DNA from 2 places in the Viridibacillus sp. NPDC093762 genome. Region 1 is predicted to be linked to the other one. Evidence: predicted binding sites of a transcription regulator. Region 1 holds the regulator's gene; the other holds the start of a gene.
What was found. The regulator CtsR, encoded in region 1, represses protease genes until heat stress. The targets are predictions, from matches to a motif close to ATGGTCAATAAAGGTCAAACA.

Region 1 (4,434 bases):
TGGGCCAACGTCTTTTGTACCTACACCAACTAACTCCTCAATACCTTCTTCTATCATTTCAGAGCTAATATCAATTGCTTCAAGCGCTTTAGCTGCTATACCGCCACCTTCACGAATTAAGCCAAGTAAAATGTGCTCTGTACCGATTGATTCATGTTTCATACGAATAGCTTCTTCTTGTGCCAGTTGAAGCACCTTTTGTGCGCGTTGAGTAAATCGATTAAACATCATAAGAATCCTCTCCCTCTTCGTCAAAATGACCTTTTTTTAATTCTCTATTACATTGCAATCGTTCTCGCAACAAATTTGCCCGATACACATCTCGTTCATTTGGTTGAAGTGTAGTACCTGCATGTTGTTGTAAAAAGCCCGGCTGCATATAAAGCATACATTCGTTCAATACAGCAATAGGTATATTCTGGATTATACCCAAATATATACCCAATCGAACGTTAGATAAACAATTTGCTGCTTCCTCGCTGGTTAAAATTCTGGCATATAGTAAAGTTCCCAATGAACGATTGAGACGATCAGCTAAAGCAATTGATGCATGTTCTATTAATGCTGTACGTGCTTCTTTCTCTTTTTGAATTATTTGTTCAGTTACACTTTGTAAGTCTAATAAAATATCCTTTTCTGATTTACCAAGTGTGATTTGATTGGAGATTTGATAATAATTGCCTACCGATTCCGTCCCCTCACCATACATTCCTCTCACAACCATACCAAGTCGTGGCATCGTACTTATGAGAGAACCAATTTGGTTTGTCATAGTTAATGCAGGTAGATGCATCATAATAGACGCCCTCAAACCTGTTCCTGTATTTGTAGGGCAACTTGTTAAATAACCAAATGTATCATCAAAAGCATACGGTAAATGATGCTCTAATAGACGATCAATCTGATCGGCACTTTCATAAGCTTTTTCTATTTGTAACCCTGGCTGTAAACATTGAATACGAATATGATCCTCTTCATTAATCATTACGCTAATCGATTCATCTTTTGACAGTAAAACCGATCCAACTCTCTCTTTCTCTGCAAGCTGAGGACTGATTAAATGCTTTTCTACTAATACTTTACGCTGTAATGCAGGCATGTCATGCAAAGAAAAATAAGAGAACTGAAAATGTTGTTCTTCCTCATCATCTGCATCAATCAATACATTCGAAACAGCTTTATCAATTTGCATTGCCTCTTCATCAGAAAAAGCTCTTGGAAAACAGAAATCTGTTAAGTTACGCGCTAACCTGATACGAGTACTCATGACGATATCACCATATTGTCCTTCTTCTTGCATCCAATTGGTCGTTGGATTGTGTAAAAAGTGCTCAATGTTCACCTTGAGACCCACCTCCTACTTGCAACTTTTTTTCAAGAGCACGGACATTATCCCGCATAGTTGCTGCATCTTCAAACCGCTCTTCCTCTATGGCCACTTTCATGTCCAAACGAATTGCCTCAATTTGTCTTTTTAATTGATATAGCTCATTAATAGAACCTGGCACTTTTCCAACGTGTTCCACGGCTCCATTATGCAACCGTTTTAAGACCTGAGGTAGCTGCTCTTTAAAAGTTTCATAACATCCAGGGCAATTAAATTTCCCCTCGTTCAAAAATTGATGGTATGTCATACCGCATTCAGGACAATTCTCCTGTTCCTGCGTTTTCTGCTCATTTACATTTGGTGCTGCAACTGACCAACTCGGTGTACCAAACCAATTTGAAAAAAGTTTATGCATTGAAATTGGATCAGCATTAAAGTCGAGGTTCAAATGGAAAGAATCAAGTTGTTTATTGCACACTTCACAGAAATGCCTTGTCGTTTTTTTGCCATTCTTCATTTGTGTCACCGTGATAGTGGCCGGTCTTTGTTTACAGTTTTCACAAATCATACCCTCGCACCTCTTTTACAATTGCTTGTCATATTTTATAGTCAGTAGCATTGCTTGTAGGATACGCGCGCGAAGCTCATCACGTACCGGTAAATTTATTCGTAACACAGAACGATCAAGAGCTGCTAACATCATTTTAGCTTCTCTTTTCGTAATTACCCCTTCGTCAATTAAACGGAAAATTAAATCATTCGTCATAGTTTGTGAAGCACCTTCGTTTACTTGCTCAATCACTTGGTCAATTAAATCTGACTTTGAACTAGCTTTGACACGTAAAATTCGTATATATCCTCCACCGCCTCGTTTACTTTCAACCAAATAGCCACGCTCGGCGGTAAATCGAGTATTTATCACATAATTAATCTGGGAGGGTACGCATTGAAATTTATCAGCAATTTCACTCCGTTTAATCTCAATATGTCCTTTCCCACCTAATTCGATAACCTCTTTCAAATAACCTTCTATTATGTCAGAGATATTACGCATTTCAAATTCCACCTCGCTTGCATCACTGACTTTGACTATCTTTGACTATATTTGACTACATTATACACAGCCTTATAAAAAACACGCAATTGAAATGCTCATTGAATTGTGAAAGGTGTCCGTTTAGCCTCAAGAAGCACCCATACCTCGGAGTCTTGCTGACACTGGATAAGCCGAAGAAGTACTAAAAACACTCGTTTTAAGGAAGACAACATAAGTCTTAGACATCCCATCGTAACAGTTGCACAAAAAGCATTCTACTGTCTCAAGATACCCGTTTCACCAATCTAATATTCGGCCCAAACAAAAAACCGCGATAGCAAGTGCCATCGCGGTTTTTTCGTATTAATACCATTTTCCAACAATCGGGTAATTCCAATCTGTATCATTAAGAGCCTTCACAATACCTATTACTGGAACGACAACACCCGTAATCAAAAAGACTACTAAGAATGGAAGTCCAATTAATAAAAAACTAAAGATCCCTGATACAATAACTAATACCCACATAACAAATTGGAACAATAGCGCTTGAATGGACAAACGCTTAATTTGTTGATCATCAATAAATATATAAAATAGGATTGGCAATAAACACGGAGCAAAAAATGCACTTGCATGAAGAATCACTTTTAATCCTTTTGATTCCATTTAGAGCAACTCACTTTCATAAATTAATATACTTCTTTTTCTATTTATACGATTCAGAAATTCATTAGTTTCATATTCTCATCAAAAGAGGAACATTCTTTATTTCGATTCGTCCTCTGAAGTAACAAAAGAAAGGGAGGAGTTTTTCCTTTGAAAAAAGCATTATTATTCATCGGTAGCATCGCACTATGCTTAATCATTTTCATTGCAATGCCTTATTGTTTATTGAAAAATTCATTTTCTAATGATTGCGAATCTAAAACTTCCTCATGCTCTAAAACCATTGAGCATAAAATAAAAATCATCAATTCAATAAGTGAGTCTGATGTCCTGTATCAAGATCAGAATACTAGAGAAGACTCAACCGATAAAAGTCATAGAGGTCAATTTATATCAAGCCTTTTCCTAAGTGATAACTAAATACCATAAAATATAAAAGAGGGCCGCTATGCATAAGCGCCCTCTTTATTATTTATCTTATGTTTCATTCAACTTCTTCTCGTGACAATACGACACCGTTTATGAGAGGATAGTTATACACTAGTTGAAATGAGGACGATCTATGATTCGAACCATTGGCATTACTAATAATCAAGAACTAAAAATGGATTTTCCGCTAGAGGAGATACGAAATAATTCTTTTGAATGGTATTGGATTGATTTTGATGAACCTACTGTGGAGGAAGAACTACTGCTAGACACATTCTTTCACTTTCATCCACTAGCTATTGAAGACTGTTTATTGCGATTACAACGACCAAAACTCGATTATTATGACGACTACCAATTTTTAGTTGCGCATAAGTTAAACGAAGAGACCTTTGAAGCCGAAGAGGTTAATATGTTCGTTTCCGAAAAATTTGTTGTGACTTTTCATAAATCGCCAGTTCCTGAATTTGATATCGTCCGTTCGCGTATAAATGATCAACCACAGTATTGGAAAAGTGGTGCTATTTTCGTCACTTATCAAGCACTAGATAAAATCGTAGATAGCTATTTCCCAATGGTCTACAACATTGAAGACCATTTAAATACGATTGAGGATGAGCTAAATTATCAAAGCAACACAAAATCTATGCGCTATGTATTTGATTTGCGTAGTGATTTACTTCATATTCGTCGTACCATTTTACCGATGCGTGACCTTGTATATCGTATTTTAAACTCGGCACGCTTTACATTGACCAAATCCGAACGTGCTTACTTTGCCGACATTCATGACCATTTGATAAAACTCACAGAAATGGTTGAATCCAACCGTGAACTTACCGCTGATATGCGGGATAGTCATATGTCTATGAATGCCAGTCGCATGAACGGTATTATGATGATCTTGACCATTATCTCATCTATTTTCATTCCACTAACCTTCATAGCAGGTGTTTACGGTATGAACTTTGAA
Region 2 (4,434 bases), on a different contig from region 1:
CACGAACTGTTTGAACATAAATTGGTGTAATAATCATACCTGAGAACATTGCCATAGAAACGGCGATTGAAATCGCTGAAGATAGCGCAAACATCGGATGTTTGTAGATTCTAACATCTAGCAAAGGTTGTTCCAAGAACAGTTGTCTAATAACAAATGCAGCAATACCTAAAACACCGACAATAATTGTACCGTAAACGATTGGACTATCCCAACCTTTATCTCCTGCTGAACTGAAGCCATAAAGTAAAGAACCAAATCCAATTGTAGACAAGATTAATGAAAAGACATCTAGACTTACTTTTCTTGTTTCCATTACATTGCCTAGTTTAAAGATTGCTAGTAATAATACAAGAATTGCGAAAGGCAAGATGATTTCAAATAACATACGCCAATCATAGTGCTCTATAATCCAGCCTGATAATGTTGGACCGATAGCTGGAGCAGAAATCATTACTAGACCGAAGATACCCATAACAGATCCACGTTTTTCAATTGGGAAACTTGTTAACATAACATTCATTAATAACGGTCCTAATACTGCTGCACCTGCTGCTTGGATCATACGAGCTGCAATAAGCACCCAGAACTCTGGAGCCAATATAGCTAATGCTGTACCTATAGAAAATAAAGTCATTGATGTAATAAATAAATGACGGTTTTTAAATCGAGTGATAAAGAAGGCACTTGCTGGAACTAATATACCTCCGACAAGCATATAACCCGTTGATAGCCATTGAACTTGAGAAGCCGCTACATCAAACTCCTTCATTATCGTTGGTAATGCCACATTTAATAATGTGTTGTTAAGAAAAGAAACAAAAGCACCTATAAACAAGATTACTATCATTGCGTAAGGTGGCTTTTTCTGTAATGCGTTACTATTCATTTTATATCCTCTCTACTTTCATTATATTTCGTATATAGAAGTTTACTTGATTCATTTTATACTCACGGTACAACTTTTTCAACTAAAAAATTTTGGTATTTCATAAACATTGATATTAAAGCGTTTCCAAGTTAGAATGATAGTACACTAATTGGAAATATAGGTGAAGTTATGAACAATCGTAAACGTCAAGTTATCGTTGCCTCTCAAAAGCTGTTCGTCGAAAAAGGTTTTCAAAATACTTCCATCCAAGATATTCTAGATGAATCGCATATTTCTAAAGGCACTTTTTATAATTATTTTGCTTCAAAAAACGAATGTTTAATCGCAATAATAGCTAAAGGTCGTGAGGAAGCCGATGTTCGCAAGCATGAGATGCTTATAGGACAGGATCCAAAAGATAAAGACATACTAGCTAAGCAAATCGCTGTATTGATGCAAATAAACCGTGATCAAAATTTAATCCCTATCTTTGAATCGATTTTCCATTCGGGTGACCCAGAACTTAAAGAAGTAGTAATGCGATTTCATCTAAACGAGTTAAATTGGCTCGCAAAACGAATTGTCGATATTTACGGAGAAGAATCAAAGCCACACTGTTACGATGCTGCCATCCTAACTTTCGGTATGATGCAACATATGTTGCATATTTGGAAAATTACACGTGAAGATGCTCTAGACCCAGTACAGATTGTGAAATACGTAATTCAACAGCTAGATGCCGTTTTACCAGCTCAAATTGAGAGAGGTGAACATTTCTTAGGCTGTGATCTAGCAAAGTACTTACATGAGAATTTCAAACATAAATATGTAACAAAAGAGTATTTAACAGAACAGCTAACTGGATTTTCAGAAGGTCTTATTGAAGATGACTTACAAGCTGGTAAAGAATATACAGCCTGCCTTATAAAATCATTACAAGAAGAAACCATCCCCTACTATATAATTGAAGCAATTGTATTACCCTTTAACACTAGCTTTAAAGGTACTAAACATGCTGCAGAAGCCCAAGAAATTGCAAATCTTATATGGCTATTTATAAAACAAAATAACAACCTAGACATATTAAATAGTAATTAGTTGGACACAAAAAGTCGCTTTTCAATATTAAAGCGACTTTTAATTTCTATATGACAGTTTATTATTCTATTGATTTGGGCATATTATCATTATTGGAGCCCATCATACAAAAACATCTATGTCGCTATTTAAATAACGACATAGATGTTTAAAGTGCAGTTATATACGCCCTCGGAGGGAATCGAACCCCCAGCCTAAGAACCGGAATCTTATGTGTTATCCATTACACTACGAGGGCCATTCATCAATTGCGACTTTTCTATTATACAAAGGAAACCAAAACAATTCAACCATATAAATATTGGATTCGAATCATTTGACCTTCCTTGACCATAATGTGTATGATTAAGATACAATAGAAGCAAATTGCTTTTATACAGGAAAATTGAATTTACCTTTTGAGGAGGATATTCTTATGAACTTAATCCCTACAGTTATTGAACAGACAAACCGCGGTGAACGTGCTTATGACATTTACTCACGCTTATTGAAAGACCGTATTATTATGTTAGGTAGCGCTATCGATGACAACGTTGCAAACGCTATTGTTGCTCAACTTTTATTCCTAGAAGCTGAAGATCCAGAGAAAGATATCTCTATATACATTAACAGCCCTGGTGGTAGCATTACAGCTGGTATGGCAATCTACGATACTATGCAATTCATCAAACCAAATGTACAAACAATTTGTATCGGTATGGCTGCATCTATGGGTGCATTCTTACTTGCTGCTGGTGAAAAAGGGAAACGCTTTGCATTACCAAATGCTGAAGTTATGATTCACCAACCACTAGGTGGTGCGCAAGGTCAAGCGACTGAAATTGAAATTGCTGCAAAACGCATTTTATTCCTTCGTGAAAAACTAAACAGTATTTTATCTGAACGTACAGGTCAACCAATCGAAGTTATAGCAAAAGACACAGATCGTGATAACTTCATGACAGCTGAGCGTGCGAAAGAATATGGTTTAATCGATCAAATTTTTGAACGTAACGAAATTAAATAAACACCTAAAAAACCGCTATTCTCGTAAGATGAGAATAGCGGTTTTTATATTGTATTCATTTAATCCTCAGATTGAATTAGTTTTACTAGACCTTTTAATGCAAGTGCTTCATCGGCACCATCTGCAGTTAAAATAACGTTAGATCCTTTTGCAACAGCCAAACTCATAATACCCATAATACTTTTAGCATTTACTTTTTTATTTTCTTTCGTCAAAAATACATCCGCAGAGTAGCGATTTGCTTCTTGTACGAACAAAGCAGCCTGTCTTGCTTGTAGTCCTGATTTAAGTTTTACTTCTACTTGTTGTTCTGCCATTCGTTTTACTCCTCCTATAATTACTTATATATTCATTATCGTGTGTCATCATTCCATTAAAGTTTAACCGCATCGCCTCTACGCAATGATTCAGCAATATCATCAATTTTACGTAGGCGATGATTGACACCTGATTTACTAACAGTACCTGCTGATACCATTTCACCAAGTTCTTTTAATGTCACTTCTTGATATTCCACACGTAATCGAGCAATCTCTCTAAGCTTCTCAGGTAGTTGATCAATCCCAATACTATGATCGATATATCGGATATTTTCTACTTGGCGAACAGCTGCTCCAATCGTTTTGTTTAAATTAGCCGTCTCACAGTTCACAAGTCGATTCACACTATTTCTCATATCACGTACAATTCGCACATCTTCAAATTTCATCATGGCTTGATGTGCACCTACTAAACTTAAAAAGTCTGAAATTTTCTCAGCTTCTTTTAAGTATGTGACAAATCCTTTTTTTCTTTCGATTGTTTTTGCATTTAAATCGAATTTATTCATTAAATCGGCCAGTGCCTCACCATGCTCTTTATATAACGAATACACTTCTAAATGATACGCGGAAGTTTCCGGATTATTGACAGAGCCACCAGCTAAAAATGCGCCTCTTAAATATGAACGCTTACTACTAGTTGTATCGACTAAATCTTCTGCAATTGTATGATTGAACAAAAAGTTTCCAGAGACAATTTCTAAATCCTCCAAAATTTCTTTTGCCCCTTCTCTCACACGGCAGATATAAACATTATTCTTCTTTAAACGCATTTTCTTTCGCACAAGAAGCTCCACTCTATAACTATAGAACCTCTTCATTACTGTATAAATTCTTCTTGCGATTGCTGCATTTTCAGTTTGAATATCAAGACTAAGTTGACGGTTTGCAAATGACAGAGAGCCATTCATTCTGATGAGGGCAGATAATTCTGCTTTTAAGCTTGTATCGCCTGCTTCAACTTGCGTTAATTCTTTTTTTGTTTCTGAAGCAAATGACATAATAACCCCCCTCTCTATCATGATTTATATAAAACAACGGATTTTATATCATTTTTATGTCACTGTTAAAAGAATGAGCATACTCTACTAACCATTCAGCAACCTTTGAGGCTTCATGTCGTACAACGCCATCATGAG

Region 2: a site for CtsR is predicted at 2,283-2,303, ahead of clpP (ATP-dependent Clp endopeptidase proteolytic subunit ClpP). Genes of this name have one in related genera too.

What each region holds. Positions count from the first base shown of each region.
Region 1 is NZ_JBNNUK010000006.1:60,269-64,702, forward strand. Features, by position in the region: gene ACQKM9_RS09800 (ATP-dependent Clp protease ATP-binding subunit) at 1-231, opposite strand, end outside; gene ACQKM9_RS09805 (protein arginine kinase) at 221-1,342, opposite strand; gene ACQKM9_RS09810 (UvrB/UvrC motif-containing protein) at 1,332-1,844, opposite strand; gene ACQKM9_RS09815 (CtsR family transcriptional regulator) at 1,911-2,381, opposite strand; gene ACQKM9_RS09820 (DUF4870 domain-containing protein) at 2,727-3,032, opposite strand; gene ACQKM9_RS09825 (hypothetical protein) at 3,183-3,452, shown strand; gene corA (magnesium/cobalt transporter CorA) at 3,595-4,434, shown strand, end outside.
Region 2 is NZ_JBNNUK010000010.1:126,074-130,507, reverse strand. Features, by position in the region: gene ACQKM9_RS13800 (DHA2 family efflux MFS transporter permease subunit) at 1-889, opposite strand, end outside; gene ACQKM9_RS13795 (TetR/AcrR family transcriptional regulator) at 1,061-1,969, shown strand; tRNA gene ACQKM9_RS13790 (tRNA-Arg) at 2,136-2,207, opposite strand; gene clpP (ATP-dependent Clp endopeptidase proteolytic subunit ClpP) at 2,385-2,975, shown strand; gene ACQKM9_RS13780 (HPr family phosphocarrier protein) at 3,035-3,292, opposite strand; gene whiA (DNA-binding protein WhiA) at 3,349-4,296, opposite strand; gene ACQKM9_RS13770 (gluconeogenesis factor YvcK family protein) at 4,340-4,434, opposite strand, start outside.